2 linked regions of the Bradyrhizobium diazoefficiens genome follow. The protein of the gene in region 1 interacts with the protein of each later gene in a pairwise test. Links are inferred from orthologs where the notes say so. Each region holds a gene or a part of one and is shown on either strand. Other genes may lie near its edges.

Region 1 (11,882 bases):
CGGACGAGACCATCGAACCTTTACTCCGCCGCCTCGCTCGTGCTCCGCCGCTTCGGCTTCCGCGCCTTCTTCAGCACCGGCTCCAGGAACTTGCCGGTATAGCTCCGCTGCGCTTTCACGATGTCCTCCGGCGGGCCCCAGGCGACGATTTCGCCGCCGCCGTCGCCGCCTTCGGGGCCGAGGTCGATGACCCAGTCGGCCGTCTTGATGACTTCGAGATTGTGCTCGATGACGACGACCGTGTTGCCTTGCGCGACCAACTCGTGCAGCACCTCCAGCAGCTTCTTGACGTCGTGGAAGTGCAGGCCGGTGGTCGGCTCGTCCAGAATGTAGAGCGTGCGGCCGGTGGCGCGCTTGGACAATTCCTTGGCGAGCTTGACGCGCTGGGCTTCGCCGCCCGAGAGCGTCGTCGCCTGCTGGCCGACATGGATGTAGTCGAGGCCGACGCGGTGCAGGGTCTGGAAGGTCTCGCGCACGCGCGGCACCGCCTTGAAGAACTCGGCGGCTTCCTCGACGGTCATGTCGAGCACATCGGCGATGCTCTTGCCCTTGAACAGGACTTCCAGCGTCTCGCGGTTGTAGCGCTTGCCCTTGCAGACGTCGCAAGTGACGTAGACGTCCGGCAGGAAGTGCATCTCGATCTTGATGACGCCGTCGCCCTGGCAGGCCTCGCAGCGACCGCCCTTGACGTTGAAGGAGAAACGGCCGGGCTCGTAGCCGCGCGCCTTGGCTTCGGGCAGTCCTGCAAACCACTCGCGGATCGGCGTGAAGGCGCCGGTATAGGTTGCGGGGTTCGAGCGCGGGGTGCGGCCGATTGGCGACTGGTCGATGTCGATGATCTTGTCGATATGCTCGAGACCCTCGATGCGGTCGTGCGGGGCTGCGCCTTCGCTGGCGTTGTTCAGCTTGCGGGCGATGGCCTTGTAGAGCGTGTCGATCAGCAGCGTCGACTTGCCGCCGCCGGAGACGCCGGTGACGGCGGTGAACAGGCCGAGCGGAATTTCCGCCGTGACGTTCTTGAGGTTATTGCCGCGCGCGTTCACCACCTTGATGGTGCGGCGATGGTTCGGCGGACGCCGCTCCGGCACCTCGACCTCAAGCTCGCCGGTGAGATATTTGCCGGTCAGCGATTTCGGGTTGCGCATGATCTCGGCGGGCGTGCCTTCGGCAATGATGTGGCCGCCATGCATGCCGGCGCCGGGGCCGATGTCGAGCACGTGGTCGGCCAGCAGAATGGCATCCTCGTCATGTTCGACCACGATCACGGTGTTGCCGAGGTCGCGAAGCCGCTTGAGGGTGTCGAGCAGGCGCGCGTTGTCGCGCTGGTGCAGGCCGATCGACGGCTCGTCCAGCACGTAGAGCACGCCCGTCAGGCCCGAGCCGATCTGCGAGGCCAGGCGGATGCGCTGGCTCTCGCCGCCGGACAGCGTGCCGGAGGAGCGGGAGAGGGTGAGATAGTTGAGGCCGACGTCGAGCAGGAAGGTGAGGCGTTCGCGGATCTCCTTGAGGATGCGTCCGGCAATCTCGTTCTGCTGCGCGTTCAGCGCTTCCGGCACAGTTTCGAACCACGCGCCGGCGCCCTTGACGGACAGCTCAGAAATCTCGCCGATATGCTTGCCGCCGATTCTGACGCAGAGCGCCTCGGGCTTGAGCCGGAAACCGTTGCAGGCGCCGCAGGGCACGTCGTGGAAGTATTTCGCCAGCTCCTCGCGCGCCCACTCGCTCTCGGTTTCGCGGTAGCGGCGGTTGATATTGGTGATGACGCCTTCGAACGGCTTCTTGGTGTCGTAGGAACGGACGCCGTCCTCGTAGGAGAACTTGATCTCGTCCTCGCCGGAGCCATGGAGGATCGCGTCTCTCGTCTTCTTGGGCAGATCCTTCCACTTGCTGGTCAGCGTGAACTTGTAGTGCTTGCCGAGCGCGGTCAGCGTCTGCGTGTAATAGGGCGACGACGATTTGGCCCAGGGCGCGATCGCGCCCTTGCCGATCGCGAGCTCCTTGTCGGGGATGACGAGGTCTTCATCGACATGCTGCTCGACGCCGAGGCCGCCGCAGGCCGGGCACGCGCCGTAGGGGTTGTTGAACGAGAACAGGCGCGGCTCGATCTCGGGGATGGTGAAGCCGGACACTGGACAGGCAAACTTTTCCGAGAACAGGATCCGCTCGGGGCCGCTCTTGTCGTGGATTTTTGCGGTCTTCTTTTTCTCCTCGACCGGCGCCGCCGCAGGCGCGTCGGCAAACTCGACCACGGCGAGGCCCTCGGCGAGCTTCAGTGCGGTCTCAAAACTTTCGGCGAGGCGCTGGCCGATGTCGGCGCGCACCACGATGCGGTCGACGACGACGTCGATGTCGTGCGGGAATTTCTTGTCGAGAACAGGCGCTTCCGCAAGCTCGTAAAAGGTGCCGTCGATCTTGACGCGCTGAAAGCCCTTCTTGAGCCATTCGGCAAGCTCTTTGCGGTACTCGCCCTTGCGGCCACGCACGACAGGCGCGAGCAGATAGAGGCGAGTGCCTTCGGGCAGCGCCAGCACGCGGTCGACCATCTGCGAGACGGTCTGGCTCTCGATCGGAAGTCCGGTCGCGGGCGAATAGGGCACGCCGACGCGCGCCCAGAGCAGGCGCATGTAGTCGTAAATCTCTGTGACGGTGCCGACGGTGGAGCGCGGGTTCTTCGACGTCGTCTTCTGTTCGATCGAGATTGCCGGCGACAGGCCGTCGATCTGGTCGACATCAGGCTTCTGCATCATCTCCAGGAACTGGCGTGCATAGGCCGAGAGCGACTCGACATAGCGGCGCTGGCCTTCGGCGTAGATGGTGTCGAAGGCGAGCGACGATTTGCCGGAGCCGGAGAGGCCGGTGAACACCACGAGCTTGTCGCGGGGAATCTCGACGTCGATGTTCTTGAGGTTGTGCTCGCGCGCGCCACGGATCGTAATTGCGCGCAGGTGTGACCCCGCGTTCTGCTGTTGGCGCTTCGCCTTGATCACTTCATCCATCCGAGTTGCCCTCAAGGAATCCCAAAGGTGCGCGATCGCGCCGACGTAAAAGGCGCGCTTCGCCGGAACCGGGATCGGCGCCGATGGGGTTGCGAGCGAACGTAGGAAGAACGGAGACGGATTTCTAGTGCGACTTGCGAATCGTCAACGGATTGTTGGCGCGCTGGCGGGACTTGGCAGCAGGTCTTGCAGCAGCTGCGTCGTCCGGAACAAGCGAAGGGCCGGCCGCGAGGCCGGCCCTTCGTTCACCATTGACTGCGGACCTTGGGGAATCCGCAGATGGGGAGGACCTTGGAGGGAGTCCTCCGGAGTTCGTAGCTGGCTCAGTATTTGGCGACGACCGGGCCGCCCCAGCGGTAGTTGACGCGGATCAGCCCGATATCGACGTCCTGGCCAATCCGCTCGGTGCGTCCCGGCGGAACGAGGATACTGCTGGCGAGATCGCCGCCGTGATGGCCGAGGAACAGATGGTCGTACTCACCGCCGATCGACCAGTTCTCCGCAAAGGCGTATTCCACGCCGAAGCCCGCGCTGTAGCCCCAGCGGGTCTGGCTGAGCGTGTTGGACACGACGCCGACGCCCGGAATGAACTCGTCGTATTTGTCGTGCGCGACGGCGGCGCCGGCCTTGCCGTAGAACAGCAGGCTGTTCACGGTGTAGCCGAGCTGGCCGGTGAACAGACCAAAGCTGTCGATCCTGGTCCGGTTGTTCAGGGGCGCCAGCACCAGGCTGACATTGTTGCCTTTGAAGTCGGCCCAGTTACCCTGGGCTTCGACGCCGAGAACCCAGTGCGCCTTCTGCCAGCGATAGCCGAGCTGGGCACCGACCGTGCCGCCGCTGGCATTGTGGCAGCCTTCGCCGACGGCCGGATCGATCGGAACACCGCTGACGGCAACAACGCTCCAGCAGGCATGGCCGAGGCCGCCGCCACCATTGATGCCGCCGTAAACGCCGGTCCATTCGAGGGCGGCTAGCGGTGCCACCGGCGCCTTATAGAGCGGGAGATCCGCGGCACCGGCCGGCGCGACTGCGCCGAGTGCGAACAAGCCGACCGCGGCCAGCGCGCAAGTTTTCATGTCAGATCCCCAACTCGCTCAAGCAATTCGCGAGCGCAATGCGTGCGCCCTACGATTCCTTGACGGTTCGGCGCGCCGGGCCGCGAAAACAAAAAGGCCGGCACAAGGCCGGCCTTTCGTAACGATGTGACGCAGGTGGCGAAGATCAGTACTTCAGCTCAGTACTTGGCGACGACCGGGCCACCGAAGGTGTAGTTCAGGCGGACGGTGCCCATATCCACATCCTGCTTGATGCTGTCCGTGCGGAAGGGCAGGCCAAACGCAGTGAAGCTGTCGCTGTGCTTGCCCATGAACAGGTGGTCGTATTCGATCGCCACCGACCAGTTCGGCGCGAAACCGAACTCGATGCCCGTGCCGACGACGCCACCCCAACGGGTCTCGGTCGCCTCGCCGAACGTGACGCCGGCCAGAGTGCCGCTGAACTTGTTGTGGGTGACGGCCGCGCCGCCCTTCACGTACCAGAGCACGTTGTTCCAAGCGTAACCGACTTGACCGGTGAAGAGGCCGATGGCGTCGATCTTGGTATTGTTCACCAGCGGGAAAAAAGCGGCCGGCGTGCTTGTGTTCGAGCCCTTCAGATCAGCCCAATCACCCTGCGCTTCGACGCCGAACACCCAAGCGGCGGACTGCCACCGATAACCGATTTGACCGCCGGCGAGAGCGCCGGTCGCATCATGGCAACCCTCGCTCGTCGTGGGGACGGCAGCACCGCCGACGCTGGTCGTGTCCCAGCAATTGTGGCTCGAGCCGCCACCGGCATTGGCGCCGATGTAGAAGCCGGTCCAATTGTAGACGGAAGCCACGGCCACCGGAGCCTTGGTGTAGGGGCGAGCCGCCAGATCGGCAGCCGAAGCGGCGCCAGTGAGGGCGAGCAGACAGGCCGAAGCCAAGAAAATCTTTTTCATATTCAACAAATCCCAGTCCCAGTTTCTGTTTTGGACTTCCGTGCGTCGGAAGCAGAATCGGACGCTGTGGTCCAACTGATGACGTGCTTACACGATTGAAGCCGCAAGTTGCGTCTCCCAAAAGTCACAACGGGTGCAAAATGTGGCATTCGCTGACCTAAAGTTCCCATCGGGAACCAGCAACAAAAAGGCCGGCACAAGGCCGGCCTTTCTCGAATGATTTCAGGGGGATCAGTACTTCGCGATCATCGGGCCGCCCCAGCGGTAGTTCAGGCGGACGAGGCCCATATCGACGTCCTGGCCGATCCGTTCGGTCTGGACGAAAGCCCCGCCCAAGGTGAAATCGACGTTACGATGGCCAAGGAAAATGTGGTCGTACTCGACGCCAACCGACCAGTTCGGGGTGAAGCCAAATTCGAGACCTGCGCCAACCGTTCCGCCCCATCGAGTTTCGCGGGCCGAACCAAAGATGCCGCCTGCACCCACGAATCCAGGTGCGACGGCGAGGTCGTACTTGTCGGCCACGACCGCGCCGCCGCCTTTCACGTAGACCAAGACGTTGTTCCACGCATAGCCGATTTGGCCTGTAATCAGGCCGAAGGCATCGATCCTTGAACGGTTCTCCTGACCCAGGGCCGTCGGGCTAATATTGCTTCCGCTGAAGTCCGCCCAGTTGCCTTGGCCTTCGAAGCCAAACACCCACTGGCTGGACTGCCAGCGATAGCCGACCTGGCCACCCACCGTGCCGCCGGTTGCGTTATGGCAGCCGTCGGTGATCAGCGCGCCTGCTACCGGCGTCACGAAGTCCCAGCAATTGCGGCTCGATCCGCCACCGCCGTTGATGCCGATGTAGAAGCCGCTCCAGTCGTAGATGGTGGCGATCATCGGCGCCGGCGCTTTGGTGTAGGGACGCGCCGCAAGATCCGCCGCGCTCGCGGGCGCGGACAGGCCAAACACAACCATACCGATAGTACTAAACAGAATTTTCTTCATTGCAGTCTCCCCAGTTTTGTCCGCTCAAGAAGCCCCGAGGCGGTCAATCAGGCGTGACGCCCATAAGAACCAATTCCGAGGCAACTGTAGCGCCCTCCGGAGGTAGAGTCCGTCTCCGGAATGCAACAGTTGCGGGTCAATTGAAGGTGCGCGTAACTTGATGAATGTTAGGTGCTTTTTCTGCTTCTAAGGAACTCGGCGAGGTTCCTATGCATCGCGCGGTGAAGAGCGGCACGGGAACCGGCGTGCGGACTCTGCAGCGAACAATTTCGACAGGAACAAATCTGGAACAAATGTTCAGCCGATGCTATATGTGGGGATAACCGAGGGCGTGGCGGGCCGATCGGCGCCTGTAAGCGTATAGGGTCGGCCCAACAGGCGACAGCGCGGGCGCGCCTTTTCGAAATTCAGTGCATTTGGAGTGGAGAGCGGCGATGGCGGGAAGCGTCAACAAGGTCATTCTGGTTGGAAATCTCGGCAAGGATCCCGAAATCCGCCGCACCCAGGACGGGCGGCCGATCGCGAATCTGAGCATCGCCACATCGGAGACCTGGCGCGACAAGAACAGCGGCGAACGCAAGGAAAAGACCGAGTGGCATCGCGTGGTAATCTTCAATGAAGGTCTCTGCAAGGTCGCCGAGCAGTACCTGAAGAAGGGCGCCAAGGTTTACATCGAGGGCGCGCTCCAGACCCGCAAATGGACCGACCAGAGCGGCGTGGAGAAGTACTCCACCGAGGTCGTGCTCCAAGGCTTCAACTCGACCCTGACGATGCTCGACGGCCGCGGCGGTGGCGGGGGAGGCGGCAGCTTCGGCGACGAGCCGGGCGGCGATTTCGGCTCCTCCGGTCCCGTCAGCAGCGCACCGCGCCGTGCCGTGGCCGCAGGCACCGGCGGTGGCCGCAACAACGACATGGACGACGACATCCCGTTCTGAGGCGGGACGGGCGCTTCATTCCGGACTTTGCCGGTGCTCGCGTAAAGCGGCAGGATTTCTTACCAATTGACGGGCGAAGCTCGGTTTTCCCGGGCTGGCCTCGTATGCTGCCTAAAGCCTTTGACGGGTCGCAATGTGAATGGTATTAACTTTATGTTAATCCTATTCACATGGTTGGTTCCCGATCGGAGGATGCGCCCCCATGAACCTCGCGCCGCTGCTTGACGCTGCTCCGGCGATCCCGCTGCACGCCTTCGCGGCGATGGCGGCCTTCGTGCTTGGTATCGTCCAGTTCGCCGCGCCCAAGGGCACGCTGCCCCATCGGACGTTCGGCTGGATTTGGGTGGCGCTGATGGCCGTGGTGGCGGCCTCGTCGTTCTGGATCCACCAGATCCGCCTGGTCGGGCCGTTCAGCCCGATCCACCTCCTGTCGATCTTCACGCTGCTGATGCTGCCGCTGGCGGTGTGGCGGGCCCACACGCATCGCGTGACCGATCACCGTCGCATCATGATCCTGCTCTTCACCGGTGCGCTGGTCGTGGCGGGACTGTTCACGCTGGTGCCCGGCCGGATCATGCACCAGGTGCTTTTCGGGGCATAATCGACGGTTGCGGGTGGCTCGTTCCGGTGTCGCTGATGACGGTGGCGAGAAGGGCGTAAGTCTCTGGAAAAACAAACGGAAAAACCGCTTCCCAAGAGCTCGCAAGGGTGGTTATCAGGGCCTCGATGCGCTATATGATTCCCAGATAAAAACTCACCGGATTCCCCCTTGGCCGACGACGACAACAAGAAGCCCGGCGATGAGCCGGAGCGCTCGGATATTCGCCCCGTCTCCATCTTCGAGGAGATGAAGAAGTCGTATCTCGACTACGCCATGAGCGTGATCGTGGCGCGCGCGCTGCCTGATGCCCGCGACGGTCTGAAGCCGGTGCATCGCCGCATCCTCTACTCGATGAACGAGCAGGGGCACACGCCCGACAAGAAGTACGTCAAATCCGCCCGCGTGGTCGGCGACGTCATCGGTAAGTATCACCCGCACGGCGACCAGTCGATCTACGACGCCATGGTCCGCATGGCGCAGGACTTCTCGATGCGCGTGCCGCTGATCGACGGCCAGGGCAATTTCGGTTCCGTCGACGGCGATCCCCCAGCCGCCTATCGTTACACCGAAGCGCGCCTGACCAAGGCGGCGCTGGCGCTGTTGGCCGATATCGACAAGGACACCGTCGACTTCCAGCCGAACTACGACAACAACGAGACCGAGCCGTCGGTTCTTCCGGCCAAGTTCCCGAACCTTCTGGTCAACGGTGCGGGCGGCATCGCGGTCGGCATGGCGACCAACATCCCGCCGCACAATCTCGGCGAAGTCATCGACGCCTGCGTTGCGTTGATCGACAACCCCGCACTGACCATCGACGAGCTCATCAACATCGTGCCGGGACCGGATTTCCCGACCGGCGGCGTCATTCTCGGACGGGCGGGCATCCGCGCCGCCTATCACCTCGGCCGTGGCTCGATCGTCATGCGCGGCAAGGTCGCGATCGAGACCATCCGCAAGGAGCGCGAGGCGCTCATCATCACCGAGATTCCCTACCAGGTGAACAAGGCGACGATGGTCGAGCGCATCGCCGAGCTGGTCAAGGAAAAGAAGATCGAGGGCATCGGCGACCTGCGCGATGAATCGGACCGCGAAGGCTATCGCGTCGTGATCGAATTGAAACGCGACGCCGTGCCGGATGTGGTGCTGAACCAGTTGTATCGGTTCACGCCGCTGCAGACGAGCTTCGGCGTCAACATGGTGGCCCTCGACAGCGGCCGTCCGCGGATCATGCATCTGAAGGACCTGCTGGCCATCTTCGTCGACTTCCGTGAACGGGTCGTCACGCGGCGCACCAAGTATCTGCTCGCCAAGGCGCGCGATCGCGCCCATATCCTGGTCGGTCTGGCGATCGCGGTCGCCAATATCGACGAGATGATCCGCGTCATCCGGACCTCACCCGACCCGACCACCGCGCGCGACACCCTGATGTCGCGCGACTGGCCGGCCCGGGACGTCGAGGACATGCTGACGCTGATCGACGATCCACGCCACCGCATCAGCGAGGACGGCACGATCCGGCTGTCGATGGAACAGGCGAGAGCCATTCTCGATCTGCGCCTCCAACGCCTCACCGCGCTTGGCCGTGACGAAATCCGCGACGAGCTCGACAAGCTCGCCGGTGAGATCGCCGACTATCTCGACATCCTACGCTCGCGCGAGCGCGTGCTGGGGATCATCAAGACCGAGCTCGCCGAGGTGAAGGCCGAGTTCGCCACGCCGCGCCGCACCGTGATCATGGAGCAGGAAGGCGAGGTCGAGGACGAGGACCTGATCCAGCGTGAGGACATGGTCGTCACCGTGTCCCACGCCGGCTACGTCAAGCGCGTGCCGCTGTCGGCCTATCGGGCGCAACGCCGCGGCGGCAAGGGCCGCGCCGGCATGCAGACCCGCGACGAGGATTTCGTCAGCCGTCTGTTCGTGGCCTCCACGCATACTCCGGTGCTGTTCTTCTCGTCCCGCGGCCAGGTCTACAAGGAGAAGGTCTGGCGGCTGCCGATGGCGGCGCCGAACGCGCGCGGCAAGGCGCTGATCAACATCCTGCCGCTGGAGCAGGGCGAGCGCATCACCACTATCATGCCGCTGCCGGAGGATGAGTCGACCTGGGCCAACCTCGACGTGATGTTCGCCACGACAGGCGGTAACGTCCGGCGCAACAAGCTGTCCGACTTCGTCGACGTCCGCCGCTCCGGCATCATCGCCATGAAGCTCGACGACAACGAGGCAATCGTCGACGTGCAGATCTGCACCGAGCGCGACGACGTGCTGCTGACCGGCGCCGGCGGCCAGTGCATCCGCTTCGCTGTCCCTGACGTGCGCGTGTTCACCGGGCGCACCTCGATGGGCGTGCGCGGCATCGCGCTTGGCGACGGCGACAAGGTGATTTCGCTGGCGATCCTGCGCCATGTCGAGACCACTTCGGACGAGCGGTCGGCCTACCTGAAGATGCGCCGCGCCGTCGCTGGCGAAGCCGCGACGGAAGAGGCTGCGGTGGACGCCGAGGCCGAGGAAACCTCCGGCAGCTTCCAGCTCCCGCAGGAGCGCTATGCCGAGATGTCGGCGGCCGAGCAGGTCGTGCTGACCGTCTCCGTCAACGGCTATGGCAAGCGGACCTCGTCCTACGAGTACCGCACCACGGGTCGCGGCGGCAAAGGCATCGTCGCCATGAGCGTCAACAATCGCAACGGCAATCTCGTCGCGTCCTTCCCCGTTGAGGATGCGGATCAAATCATGCTGGTCACCGACAAGGGCCAGCTGATCCGCTGCCCGGTCGAAGGCATCCGCATCGCCGGCCGCTCGACCCAGGGCGTGATCGTGTTCGACACCGCTGAGGACGAGCACGTGGTGTCGGTCGAGCACATCACGGAAGAGGCCGAGAGCGGAAACGGGGCGAATGGCGAATAGGGAGTAGCGAATATGCCTTGCTACTCCATTCGCTAATCGCCACTCGCTATTCGCGACATTAGATCTCCAGCTCCGTGCCGAACTCCACGACCTGCTTGGTCGGCACGCCGAAGAATGCCGCCGAGCGTTCGGCGTTGCGCTGAAGGAAGGCGAACAGGCCTTCGCGCCAGACCCACATGCCCGGAATGTCCTCGCTCGGGATGATGGTCTCGCGGCCGACATAATAGGTGATGTCGGAGAGGTCGATGCCGGGCAGCTTGCCCTGGCGGCAGGCGAGCGTCAGTCCCTCATAGATCGTCGGGTTCTGCATGAAGCCGTAATGCAGGATCACGCGGGTGATGCCGGTGATGATCTCGATCACCTCGTTCCGGTCCTGGTCGGCAACGTGAGGCAGCTCCTCGATCAGCACCGTGACGAGGATGACGCGTTCGTGCAGCACGTGGTTGTGCTTGACGAACTGCGTCAGCGCCAGCGGCACGCCGTTCGGCGCGGAGGCCAGGAATACCGCAGTCCCAGGCAGCCTTGCGCGGCACTTGTTCACCGCTGTCTCGATCAGGTCTTCCTCGGGTTGACGCAGCTTTCCGCGCGCGGCCTCGACCAGCTTCACACCGCTGCGCCAGGTCAGCATCAGGAAGGCGACGAAGGCGGCGAGCAGCAGCGGAAACCAGCCGCCCTCGAACAGCTTGATCGAGTTGGCGGAGAAGAAGATCACGTCGATCACGAAGAAGAAGCCGTTCACGGCGACCACGAGCCAGGGCGAATAGCCCCACTGGATCGCGACCAGTGCGGCGAGCAGCGTGGTGATCGCCATCAGCAGCGACACCGCGATACCATAAGCGCCGGCCAGTGCATCCGAGGTTCCGAAGCTTAGCACCGCGCCGAGCGTTGCGGCGGCGAGCAGCCAGTTCACCAGCGGCACGTAGATCTGGCCGATCGCGTCGCTGGTGGTGTGGCGGATCTGCATGCGCGGCAGGAAGCCGAGCTGGATCGATTGCTGGGTCAGCGAGAACACGCCGGAGATGATCGCCTGCGAGGCGATCACGGTCGCGACGGCCGAGAACGCGACCAGTCCGTAATGCAGGACGTCCGGGCAGAGCTGGAAGAACGGATTTTCGATCATCGTGGGATCGGTGATCAGAAGCGCGGCCTGGCCGAAATAATTCAGCACCAGCGCCGGCAGGCAGATCGCGAACCACGCGAGCCGGATCGGCAGGCGCCCGAAATGCCCCATGTCGGCATACATGGCTTCACCGCCGGTCACGGCGAGGAAGGCTGCGCCGAGGATCGCGAAGGAGACGTGGAAATCCTGGTGGATCAGGAAGTCGAACGCATAGAGCGGGCTGAGCGCCGCCAGCACGGCGGGCGCCTTGACGATGCCGTGGATGCCGAGCGCGGCGAGCACGAAGAACCAGGCCAGCATCACCGGTCCGAAGATGCGGCCGATGAAGCCCGCGCCCTGCTTCTGCATCATGAAC
Region 2 (11,955 bases), 3.8 Mb from region 1 along the record:
CGAGATTCTTGTCCGAGAGCGCTTCCGCGACCGTGACATCCGCCGTCGCCTCGCCCTTGAACCTGGCGACAAGGGCGCGGTAGGCGCGGATGACGTCACCCACCACGAACAGGCGGCGGTTGGCGGTCAGCACTTTCAGGAAATTGGCGGAGATGCCGGCGATGCCCGCCTTGTCCAGGACGGCCGAGAGGGCCTTGGACTGGGCGTCAGCCGCGAAAACCGGACTGCGGACGAGGCGCTTGAGATCAGCGCTTTCGTTCAGCAGCCCCTCGAACTTGTCGAGATCGGCTTTGACCTCGTCGACCACCTTCTGGTCGCGGGCCAGTTCAAACAAGGCCGTTGCATAACGGCCGGACACACCTGAAACGGACGTATCTTCTGCAGCCACAGACGCGCTCTTTTAGCTGTCAAATTCGCAAGGGAAAAACCGTCGCCACAACGCGGCGCCTAGCGATCCAAGCCCTTGGAATTCAAGCGGGACTTTGATTCTCGGCCGACACGGGACGTGCCGGGTCCGTTAAAATCGCGGCTTTGCTAACATAGCAGGCGCGCACGTGCAACATGACGGCAACTTAAAGGCTCGGCTGTTGCTCGCCAGTTCGTCGCACGCCGGGATGATCAATGGCTGACCTGCCGGGGACTGCCAAAACTTGCAAGGCACGCTATCGAGCGGAGCGTCCCCCTTGGGCGATAGCGTGTGACTATCGTTTGGGGCTCCTGCCACGTCACGGAATTGCCGCGAGTGTTACGGCCCTAACACGGCCATTCGTTCCTGCCCTCAGCGCATAGCGGCCATGAACACGGCTCGCTGAGCCGTGACCTTGAGCTCGCCGACCACGTCCCCCGAATACTTACCGAATTCTAAACAGCGAGAAAAACGACTTCGTTTTACAGTATTCGAAAATAATAACTTCGTTAACAAATCGTTAAAGCGAAAGATTACGAGATATCCCGGGAATATCCCCACGGGTCACAAGATATTTCAACGCGACACATAGCGGAACTACTGCCCAATTCATGCCTCATTGCGAAAGGAAACGCCAACCCGCTCACAAACTGATGGGGGCTCCACTAGCCACATATGTGGCAATACTAGCGTAGGGACCACTAAATGCTGTCTTTGAAGACGCTGGGCACTGTGACCCGGCCGCGTACGGCGATTGCTTTCGTCGCCGCAACTCTCGTCATCGGTGGAACTGCCACCGAAGCTTCCGCAAAATCCAGGCATCACCACCGCTATTCTCACCATCACCGCCACCACACCCAGGAGGATGCCAACGCGACCTCCGATTGGCGCAATGCCAATGCGTCGATGACGCCGTCGTCGGGCACCGGCCGCTCCTTCTCCGGCATGGCCTCGTTCTATGGCAACGAGTCCGGCAGCCGCACCGCGTCGGGCCAGCGCTTCAACCAGAACGCCATGACCGCGGCGCACCGTTCGCTGCCGTTCGGCACCAAGCTGCGCGTCACCCATGGCGGCTCGAGCGTCATCGTCACCATCAATGACCGTGGCCCGTTCGTGCGCGGCCGCGTGCTCGACCTCTCCACCGGCGCTGCCCGCGCCATCGGCCTCACCGGTGCCGGCGTCGGCCGTGTCACCGCGGAAGTCGTCTCCTAACGGCGTTCGACGCGCCTTATCCCGCACGCGCAGTTTTCATCATCGTCCGCAGGGACATGAGCAGTTTGATGCGCGCGTGAAACAGGCCCGTGGTCTTGGGGGACCACGGGCTTTTTGCGTTCTGTCATTCCGGGGCACGCCAAGCGTGAACCCGGAATCTCGAGATTCTCTGGTGCGCAAGTGCGCACCACAGTTCGATGCTGCGCATCGCCCCGGAATGACAGCGGAGGCCTACAAAAAACTCTGCGGATCGACGTCGACCTCGAGCTTCTGATTCCCCTTCGGCTTCGGGCATACCGCGAGCCAGTTCCGCAGATAATCCGACAGGTCGAAACCGCGCGCCGATTTCACCAGGATGCGGAAGCGGTAGCGGCCCTTGATCACGGCGAGCGGGGCTTCCGCCGGGCCCAGCACCACCACACGCTCGTCGCGCGGCGCCAGCGCAACGAGACGGCGGCCCAGGCCCTCCGCGCTCGGACGATCGCCCGCGGAAATGATCAGGCTCGCAAGGCGCCCGAATGGCGGATAGAGCGTGCGCTCGCGCAGGTCGATCTCGCTGTCGTAGAAGGCCTCGCGGTCGCAGGCGATCAGCGCCTTCATCACGGGATGATCCGGCTGATGGGTCTGGAGATAGCCGACGCCGCGGCCCTGCTCGCGTCCGGCGCGGCCGATCACCTGGTTGAGCAATTGCCAGGTGCGTTCCGCCGCGCGCGGATCGCCATTGCTTAAGCCCAGATCCGCATCGACCACGCCAACCAGATTGAGCCGCGGGAAATTGTGGCCCTTGGCGACGAGCTGCGTGCCGATGATGATATCGACACGGCCCTCCGCGATCTCGGCTAGCTCGCTGCGCATCGTCTCGATCGAGGTGATGAGGTCGCTCGACAGCACCATGGTGCGCGCGTCCGGGAACAGCGCGGCCGCCTCCTCCTGCAAGCGCTCGACGCCGGGGCCGACCGCAACCAGCGATTCCTCCGCCGCGCAATGCGGGCACGTGTGCGGACGCGGCATCGAGAAGCCGCAATGATGGCAGACCAGGCGCTGGCGAAAGCGATGATCCACCAGCCAGGCGTCGCAGATGGTGCAGGCGAAGCGATGGCCGCAGGCGCGGCAGAGTGTCAGCGGCGCATAGCCGCGGCGATTGAGGAACAGCAGCGCCTGCTCGCGCTTTTCGATCGCCTTTCTGATCTCGCCGGCCAACCGCGGCGAGATGAACCGGCCGCGCGCCGGCGGCTCGCGGCGCATGTCGATCGCCTCGATATGCGGCATGTGCTGACCGCCGAAGCGCGACGGCAGCGCGATGCGCTGATAGCGGTTCTTGCGCGCATTGACCTCGGACTCGACCGACGGCGTTGCGGACGCCAGCACGATCGGGATCTTGGCGATATGCGCGCGCACCACCGCCATGTCGCGGGCGTGATAATGCACGCCTTCGTCCTGCTTGTAGGCTTGGTCGTGCTCTTCATCGACCACGATGAGGCCGAGATTGGCATAGGGCAGAAACAGCGCCGAACGCGCGCCGACCACGACCGGCGCGGTGCCTTCCGAGATCGCCGCCCAATTGCGCGCGCGGGTGCGCGGCGTGAGCTCTGAGTGCCACTCGATCGGCCGCACGCCAAAACGCTGCGCGAAGCGGTCGAGGAACTGGCCGGTCAGCGCGATCTCCGGCATCAGGATCAGCGTCTGCTTGCCGCGGCGGATCGATTCCGCAATCGCCTCGAAATAGACCTCGGTCTTGCCTGAGCCGGTGACACCGTCGAGCAACGCGACGTGGAAGCTGCCGTTGGCCGCGAGCGCGCGCATCGCATCGACGCCGGCACGCTGCTGCGGCGAAAAATCCGGCCGGCCGAAATCCGGATCGGGCGCCGGTGGCGGAGGCGGCGGCGGCATCGGCTCGACCGTCAGCGTGCCTTCATCGACGAGGCCGTCGATCACGCCGGCCGAGACGCCCGCTTCCTTAGCGGCCTCCGATTTGCCGTGCAGCAGCCGATCCGACAGCACCTCCATCAGGCGCTGGCGCGCCGGCGTCAGTCGTTTCGGGGGATCTCCGACCAGGCGCACACCGGCACGGACCCGCTCGGGACCGAGGTTCTCGCCCATGCGCAGGCACATGCGCAGCACCATGCCGCGCGGGCTCAGCGTGTAATTGGCGACCCAGTCCACGACCGCGCGCAGCTCATCCTTCAGCGGCGGAAGATCGAGCTTTTCGTTGACCTCCTTGAGGCGGTTGTGCAGGCGCGGATCGGGATTGGCGTTTTCCGCCCAGACCACGGCGAGCACCTCGCGGGGCCCGAGCGGCACGCCGACGAGATCGCCGGCCTTCAGCTCCATGCCGCGCGGCACCTTGTAGGAATAGGTCTGGTCGAGCGCGACCGGCACCAGCACGTCGACCATGCGGGTCGCGTTGGCGAGGGCGGTCGTGGTGCGCGACGAATGATCCATGAGGGGAGAATCGGAACCTTGGGGCTTTGAGGCTAGCGCCCCGGGGCGGCCTTAGCGAACAGTAAACCGGTGTGATGCGATATACTGTGCGGAATCATTACGTCCAGAGCGCATGAGCAAAGCGGCCGCCCCTCCAATCGAGCTCGCCAGCGCCGATCCCTCGATCGCGCAGGAGATGGCGCGCTGGCTGGCGCATCTCGGCGCCGAGCGGCGGCTGTCGCCGAAGACTCTGGAGGCCTATGGCCGCGACTTGCGGCAGTGCCTAGATTTCCTCTGCCGTCATTGGGGCGAACGCGTCACGCTAGCCCGTTTTGCGTCACTGGAAGCCACCGATGTCCGCGCCTTCATGGCGATGCGCCGTGCCGACGATATTGCCGGCCGTTCCCTGATGCGCGCGCTGGCGGGCCTGCGCTCGTTCGGCCGCTTCCTCGAGCGCGAAGGCAAAGGCAAGGTCGGAGCACTCTCCGCAATCCGCGCGCCGAAAGTCGCAAAAACCTTGCCGAAGCCGTTGCCGATGGCATCGGCAAAACGCCTGGCCGACGCCGACGAGCGCGCCGGTGAAGACCGCGAGACCTGGATTTTGGCACGCGACGCCGCCGTGATGGCCCTGCTCTATGGCTCGGGCTTGCGCATCTCCGAGGCCCTCGGCCTGAAGCGCCGCGAGGTGCCGAAGGCAGGCGAAGGCGACGTGCTCATCGTCACCGGCAAAGGCAACAAGACGCGCATGGTGCCGGTGCTGCAAAACGTGCTCGCGCTGGTGCAGGAATATGTCGCGATGTGCCCGCACGCGCTGCCGCCGGAAGGACCGATCTTCGTCGGCGCGCGCGGCGGTCCGCTCAGCCCGCGCATCATCCAGCTCGCAATGGAGCGTCTGCGCGGCGCGCTCGGGCTACCCGACAGCGCTACGCCGCATGCGCTGCGACACTCTTTCGCCACGCATCTGCTGTCGCGCGGCGGCGATCTGCGCGCGATCCAGGAATTGCTCGGCCATTCCTCACTCTCGACCACGCAGATCTATACCGGCATCGATTCCGAACGGCTGCTGGAAGTCTATGCAAGCGCGCATCCGCGCCGTTGATTCCTGACATCAAGCTGTCATAGCCGGCTCCTGCCCCGCATGCCTCTTGCGTAGGCCGCGCGGTTCGGTCAAATCGTTGCGGAACCGACACAGGAGGGGACTCATGAGCGCACACGAAAGCATGGAGCACGCCGAGCATGCCGAGCATGCATCCGGCGAGAACAAGAAGATCGCCCTTCTGATCGCGGTGCTGGCGCTGTTCCTGGCGATCTCGGAAACGCTCGGCAAGGGCGCCCAGACCGAGTCGATCAGCAAGAACGTCGAGGCCTCCAATCTCTGGGCATTCTTCCAGGCCAAGAGCATTCGCCGCACGGTGGTCCAGACCGCCGCCGACCAGGGCAAGCTGACATTGGGCGCCGCCACCGACGACGCCATGAAGGCCGCCGTGCAGAAGCAGATCGACGACTGGCAGAAGACGGCGGCGCGCTACCGCTCCGAGCCCGAGACCGGCGAAGGCACCGAGCAGCTCGCCGAGAAGGCCAAGGAAGCCGAGCACGTGCGCGACGAGGCGACCGCGAAATATCATCACTTCGAGCTGGCGTCGGCCGCGTTCCAGATCGGCATCGTGCTGGCGTCGGCCACCATCATCACCGGCATGCTGCCGCTCGCCTGGGTCGCCGGCCTGTTGACGCTCGCCGGACTCGGCATGACCGTGCTCGGCGCATGGTGGCCGCATTTGTTGCATCTGCACGGGTAGGTGAGTTCGGCATCCATTTCAATTCCGTCATCCTGAGGTGCAAGGAGCGCAGTGCGTTAGCACTGTGCTCGGAGCCTCGAAGGATGAACGGCCGAGATGCAGCCGGGCCGTCGCCCTTCGAGGCTCGCCGAAGGGGCGAGCACCTCAGGATGACGGTGAGACATAATCACCGCGCCTCGTGCACGCTTTTGCGAAAGCGCTGGATCAGACGCAGCGTGCGCGAGGACCAGCCTTCGCCGTTGCCCGTGATCAGCTCGCGAATGCGCCGCTTGACAGGCTCGACCAGCTCGGTCGCCTTGGCGCGCACTTTCAGCACCAGCTCGTAGAGCCGCTCGAACCAGCGCATCTCCAGCAGCTTGTCGCGCGTGACGTCGAACACGAAGGCGGTGACACCGACGCCGAGCATCTTTGCGAACAGGATCGTGAAGAGCGCGCTGGTCCAGTATTCATGTGTGAGCAGCCACAGGCCGACCAGCTTGAGCGGAAACAGCGGGATGATCGGGACGGCGAAGACGATCAACGTCATCGCCGGAGAAAGTGCGTCGACGCGCTCCGACAGCCATGACTTGAACCGGGCAAGCGGGATCAGTGCGACCACCCGCGCGACGATCGGTTCGAGGTGGTCCCACAGCCAGGCTTCGATCAGAAAGATGATCGCCAGCAGGACCCAGACCGGTTGAAGAAGGCGGCGCAGCATATGTTTCCCGCCCGATTCGGCCCTGGGCAAACCTACATATGGATGGCCCGCTTGCCGACTGCAAGCGCGGCTTCCTTGATCGCTTCCGAGCGGGTCGGATGCGCATGGCAGGTGCGGGCGAGATCTTCCGCACTGCCCCCGAACTCCATGAGAACGCAGGCTTCATGGATCATTTCGCCGGCCTCAACGCCGATAATGTGCACTCCGAGCACGCGATCGGTCTTCGCATCTGCGAGAATCTTCACGAAGCCATCGGTGGTCTGGTTGACCTTGGAGCGGCCGTTGGCGGTAAAGGGAAACTTCCCGACGGTATAAGCGATGCCCGCCTGCTTCAGCTCCTCCTCGGTCTTGCCGACGGAGGACACTTCCGGGGTGGTATACACCACGCCTGGGATAACGTCGTAATTCACGTGGCCGGCCTGGCCCGCGATGATCTCCGCAACGGCCACGCCTTCATCCTCGGCCTTGTGCGCGAGCATCGGGCCCGCGACGACGTCGCCGATGGCATAAACGCCCTTGAGGCTGGTGGCGAAATGCGGATCGATCTGCACACGACCACGGGGATCGAGCGCGACGCCGGCTTCCTTCAGACCCAGGCCATCGGTGTACGGCACGCGGCCGATGCAGACGAGCACGACGTCGGCTTCGATGGTCTCGGCCGCACCGCCCGCAGCCGGTTCGATTTTCGCAAGCAGTGCCTTGCCGTTCGCTTCGACGCCGGTGACCTTCGAACCAAGCTTGAACGCAAATCCCTGCTTTTCGAGGATGCGCTGGAACTGCTTCGCGATCTCGCCGTCCATGCCGGGCAGGATGCGATCGAGGAATTCGACGACCATGACTTCGGACCCGAGTCTGCGCCACACCGAGCCAAGCTCGAGGCCGATCACACCGGCGCCGATGACCAGCAATCTGCCTGGCACCTTGTCCAGCGACAGCGCGCCGGTCGACGACACGATGCGCTTCTCGTCGATCTCGATGCCTTTGAGGCGCGCGATGTCCGAGCCCGTGGCAATCACGATGTTCCTGGTCTCGATCACCTGCGACTTGCCGTCGGCGGAGACTTCGACCTTGCCGGTGCCGAGAATCTTGCCGGTACCCTTGAGCACGTCGACCTTGTTCTTCTTCATCAGGAACTCGACGCCCTTGACGTTGCCGTCGATGCCCTGCTGCTTGAAGTTCATCATCGCCGGCAATTCGAGCTTCGGCGCGGAGACGCTGACGCCCATCTTGGCGAAGGAGTGGCCGGCTTCCTCGAACATCTCGGAGGCGTGCAGCAGCGCCTTCGACGGCATGCAGCCGACATTGAGGCAGGTGCCGCCGAGCGTGGCGTTCTTTTCGACCACGGCGACTTTCATGCCGAGCTGGCTTGCGCGCACCGCGCAGACATAACCGCCAGGTCCGGTGCCGATGACGACGAGATCGTAGGTAGCCATGAGAGAAAGTCCCGTAAGTTTAGCGTGGTGAGGATGTGTCAGCGTCCGCGCGGCGCGTCAGCGTCCGCCGGACACATCGAGAATGGCTGAGGTGACGTAAGAGGCATCGTCCGACATCAGCCAGACGATGGCATTGGCGATTTCATCCGCAGTGCCGACGCGCTTCATCGGCACCAGATGGGCCAGGCGATGGTGCCGGTCGGGCTCACCACCGGAGGCGTGGATTTCGGTGTCGATCAGGCCGGGGCGGATGCCCGCGACGCGAATGCCCTCGCCGGCAACCTCGTAACCGAGGCCGATGGTGAAGGAATCGATCGCGCCCTTGGACGCGGCATAGTCGACATAGGTGTTCGGTGCGCCGAGCTTGGCAGCAACCGATGACAGATTGACGATGACGCCGCCTTGGCCGCCGTGCTTGGTCGACATCCGCTTGACGGCTTCGCGCGCGCAGAGAATGGAGCCGGTGACGTTGACTGCCATCACGCGCTGGATGCGCTCGGCCGACATCTCGTCGACGCGCACGCCGCTTTTGCCGACGATGCCGCCATTGTTGACGAGCGCGCCGAGCGTGCCGAACTTGTCGGCTTGCTTGAACAGGTCGATGATGTCGCTTTCCTCGGCGACGTCGCACTTCACCGCGATCGCCTTGCCATTGCTGGCCTCGATCTCGGCGACAGCCTCGTCGGCGGCCGTCTTGTTGCTGGCATAGCCGACGACGACACGGTAGCCGCGCGCGGCCGCCGCAATCGCGGTCGCACGACCAATGCCGCGACTGCCGCCGGTGATGACAACGACCTTATCCGTCACGCGCGCCTCCATGGTTCGACACGCGCCGTCGCGCGAGAGGGCGACAGCGCTCGCAAAGCATCGGGGATCAGAGATCGAGCACCAGGCGCGCCGGATCTTCCAGGCTCTCCTTGACGCGAACCAGGAAAGTGACGGCTTCCTTGCCGTCGATCACGCGGTGATCGTAGGACAGCGCCAGATACATCATCGGGCGCACCTCGACCTTGCCGCCGACCACCATCGGCCGCTCCTGGATCTTGTGCATGCCGAGGATGCCGGACTGTGGCGCATTCAGGATCGGGGTCGACATCAGCGAGCCGTAGATGCCGCCATTGGTGATGGTGAAGGTGCCGCCCTGCATCTCGTCGATCTTGAGCTGGCCGTCACGGGCGCGGCGACCGAAATCGGCGATGCCCTTCTCGATGTCGGCGATCGACTTGTTGTCGCAGTCGCGCACCACGGGCACGACGAGGCCCTTGTCGGTGCCGACGGCGACGCCGATGTGGTAGTAGTTCTTGTAGATCAGGTCGGTGCCGTCGATCTCGGCGTTGACGGCGGGGATGTCCTTCAGCGCCTGCACCACGGCCTTGGTGAAGAAGCCCATGAAGCCGAGCTTCGAGCCGTGCTTCTTCTCGAACGCGTCCTTGTAGTGCGCCCGCAACGCCATGACGTTGGTCATGTCGACCTCGTTGAAGGTCGTGAGCATGGCCGCGGTGTTCTGCACGTCCTTGAGGCGGCGCGCGATGGTCTGGCGCAGGCGGGTCATCTTGACGCGCTCTTCGCGGGCGGCGTCATCGGCCGGCGAGGGCGCGCGAACCTGGACGGCGGCGGCGGGCTGGTTGACCGGGGTCGGGGCAGAGGCCGCGCGCTCGATCGCGGCGAGCATGTCGCCCTTGGTGACGCGGCCGTCCTTGCCGGAGCCCGGAACGGTCGAGGCGTCGATGCCGGTCTCGGCGGAAAGTTTTCGCACGGAAGGCGCGAGCGGTGCGTCGGCCGGCGGCGCCTTCGGCGCGGCGGGAGCAGCAGCCGGAGCCGCGGCGGCAGGCGCCGGCGCAGCAGCAGCGGGCTTGGCGGCCGGCTTGGCGCCGGCGGCACCGTCGGTGATCTGGCCGAGCAGCGCACCAACGGCAACCGTCGTGCCATCGGCGGCGATGATTTCGCTCAGCGTGCCCGCGGACGGCGCCGGGACTTCGATGGTGACCTTGTCGGTCTCGAGCTCCACCAAGGGCTCGTCGACGGCGACGGCGTCGCCAGCCTTCTTGAACCAGCGGCCGATGGTGGCCTCGGTGACGGATTCGCCGAGCGTCGGCACACGAATTTCAGTCATGGTCTTTTCCTTAATCGTTTTTTGGCCGTCATCGTCCGCCTTGTGCGCAGTTGCGCACTGGGGCGGACGATCCAGTACTCCGTGACGATCGTGGATCAGAACGGACGCCGCGGCGTACTGGATGCCCCGCCCTTGTGCGCGATTGCGCACTGGGCGGGGCATGACAATTGGAATTTCGGTTAGCTCAGTGCTTCGTCCAGGAACGCCTTCAACTGCGCCTGATGCTTGGACATCAGACCAGTGGCGGTCGCGGCGGAAGCGGCGCGGCCGACATAACGCGGACGCCGGCTCACGCCGTTCACCTGGTTCAGCACCCATTCCAGATAGGGCTCGATGAAGTGCCAGGCACCCATGTTGCGGGGCTCTTCCTGGCACCAGATCACTTCCGCCTTCTTGAAGCGGGACAGCTCGGCCACCAGCGCCTTCAGCGGCACCGGATAGAGCTGCTCGACGCGCATCAGGTAGATGTCGTCGATGCCGCGCTTCTCGCGCTCCTCGTAGAGGTCGTAATAGACCTTGCCCGAGCACAGCACGATGCGGCGGATCTTGTCGTCCGGAACGAGCTTGATCGCCTCGTTCGGCAGCATCTGGGCATCATCATAGAGGATGCGGTGGAAGGTCGTATCCTTGGCGAGCTCCTCCAGACGCGACACGGCCCGCTTGTGACGCAGCAGCGATTTCGGCGTCATCACGATCAGCGGCTTGCGGATCTCGCGATGCAGCTGGCGGCGCAGCACGTGGAAGTAGTTCGCCGGCGTGGTCGGGTAGACCACCTGCATGTTGTCTTCCGCGCACATCTGCAGGTAACGCTCCAGACGCGCCGAAGAGTGCTCCGGTCCCTGGCCCTCATAGCCGTGTGGCAGCAGGCAGACGAGGCCGGACATGCGCAGCCATTTGCGCTCGCCTGAGGAGATGAACTGGTCGAACACGACCTGCGCGCCGTTGGCGAAGTCGCCGAACTGGGCTTCCCACAGGGTCAGCGTGTTCGGCTCGGCGAGCGAGTAGCCGTATTCGAAGCCGAGCACGGCCTCTTCCGACAGCAACGAGTTGATGACCTCGTAGTGGCCCTGCTCGTGGCCGAGATGGTTGAACGGCGTGTAGCGGCTCTCGTCCTCCTGGTCGATCAGGACCGAGTGACGCTGCGAGAAGGTGCCGCGCTCCGAATCCTGTCCGGACAGACGGACGTGATGGTTCTCGTTCAGCAGCGTGCAGAACGCCAGCGCCTCGCCGGTCGCCCAGTCGATGCCCACGCCGGTGTCGATCGCCTTGGCGCGGTTGTCGAGGAAGCGCTGGATGGTGCGGTGAACGCGGAAACCGTCCGGGACCTTGGTGATCTTGCGGCCGATTTCCTTGAGCTCAGCCGTGCCGACCCCGGTGACGCCGCGCCGTGCATCTTCTTCCTGATCGGCGATCTTGAAGCCAGACCACTTGCCGTCGAGCCAGTCAGCCTTGTTCGGCTTGTAGGAGGTGCCGGCCTCGAACTCGGCATCGAGCCGCGCGCGCCAGTCGGCCTTGGCCTTGTCGACCTCGCCCTCGGTCATCACGCCTTCGCTGATCAGGCGGCGGGCGTAGAGCTCGAGCGTCGTCGGATGAGCCGCGATCCTCTTGTACATCACCGGCTGGGTGAAGGCCGGCTCGTCGCCCTCGTTATGGCCATGCCTGCGGTAGCAGAACATGTCGATGACGACGGGCTTGTGGAATTTCTGCCGGAATTCGGTCGCGACCTTGGCCGCGAACACCACGGCTTCCGGATCGTCGCCGTTCACGTGGAAAATCGGCGCGTCGATCATCTTCGCCACGTCAGACGGATAGGGCGAGGAGCGCGAGTAGCGCGGATAGGTGGTGAAGCCGATCTGGTTGTTGACGATGAAGTGCAC

Evidence for each region.
Region 2: the proteins of JJC00_RS20100 (region 1) and JJC00_RS02580 interact in binary tests that used the Escherichia coli proteins (3 or more experiments, as listed by UniProt). The link is inferred for Bradyrhizobium diazoefficiens from one-to-one orthologs.

The regions. Positions count from the first base shown.
Region 1 is NZ_CP067102.1:4,299,143-4,311,024, forward strand. The notes cover bases 5,266-8,154. They hold JJC00_RS20100 (single-stranded DNA-binding protein), read left to right. Parts: upstream 5,266-6,404; coding sequence 6,405-6,905; downstream 6,906-8,154. Other genes in these bases: JJC00_RS20095 (outer membrane protein), read right to left, coding at 5,266-5,970; JJC00_RS20105 (DUF2306 domain-containing protein), read left to right, coding at 7,108-7,506; gyrA (DNA gyrase subunit A), read left to right, coding at 7,675-8,154. Outside these bases: excinuclease ABC subunit UvrA, read right to left, coding at 21-2,996; JJC00_RS20085 (outer membrane protein), read right to left, coding at 3,320-4,072; JJC00_RS20090 (outer membrane protein), read right to left, coding at 4,231-4,977; more of JJC00_RS20095, read right to left, coding at 5,209-5,265; more of gyrA, read left to right, coding at 8,155-10,407; JJC00_RS20115 (potassium transporter Kup), read right to left, coding at 10,466-11,882. UniProt on the Escherichia coli protein: Plays an important role in DNA replication, recombination and repair. Binds to ssDNA and to an array of partner proteins to recruit them to their sites of action during DNA metabolism. Acts as a sliding platform that migrates on DNA via reptation.
Region 2 is NZ_CP067102.1:545,949-557,903, reverse strand. Bases 1,456-4,417 are described here. They hold JJC00_RS02580 (primosomal protein N'), read right to left. Parts: upstream 4,061-4,417; coding sequence 1,850-4,060; downstream 1,456-1,849. Other genes in these bases: JJC00_RS02575 (tyrosine recombinase XerC), read left to right, coding at 4,173-4,417; JJC00_RS02585 (septal ring lytic transglycosylase RlpA family protein), read left to right, coding at 1,456-1,618. Also shown: JJC00_RS02590 (F0F1 ATP synthase subunit delta), read right to left, coding at 1-388; more of JJC00_RS02585, read left to right, coding at 1,112-1,455; more of JJC00_RS02575, read left to right, coding at 4,418-5,138; JJC00_RS02570 (DUF4337 domain-containing protein), read left to right, coding at 5,242-5,835; JJC00_RS02565 (hypothetical protein), read right to left, coding at 6,002-6,532; lpdA (dihydrolipoyl dehydrogenase), read right to left, coding at 6,565-7,965; JJC00_RS02555 (SDR family oxidoreductase), read right to left, coding at 8,023-8,784; odhB (2-oxoglutarate dehydrogenase complex dihydrolipoyllysine-residue succinyltransferase), read right to left, coding at 8,840-10,078; JJC00_RS02545 (2-oxoglutarate dehydrogenase E1 component), read right to left, coding at 10,258-11,955.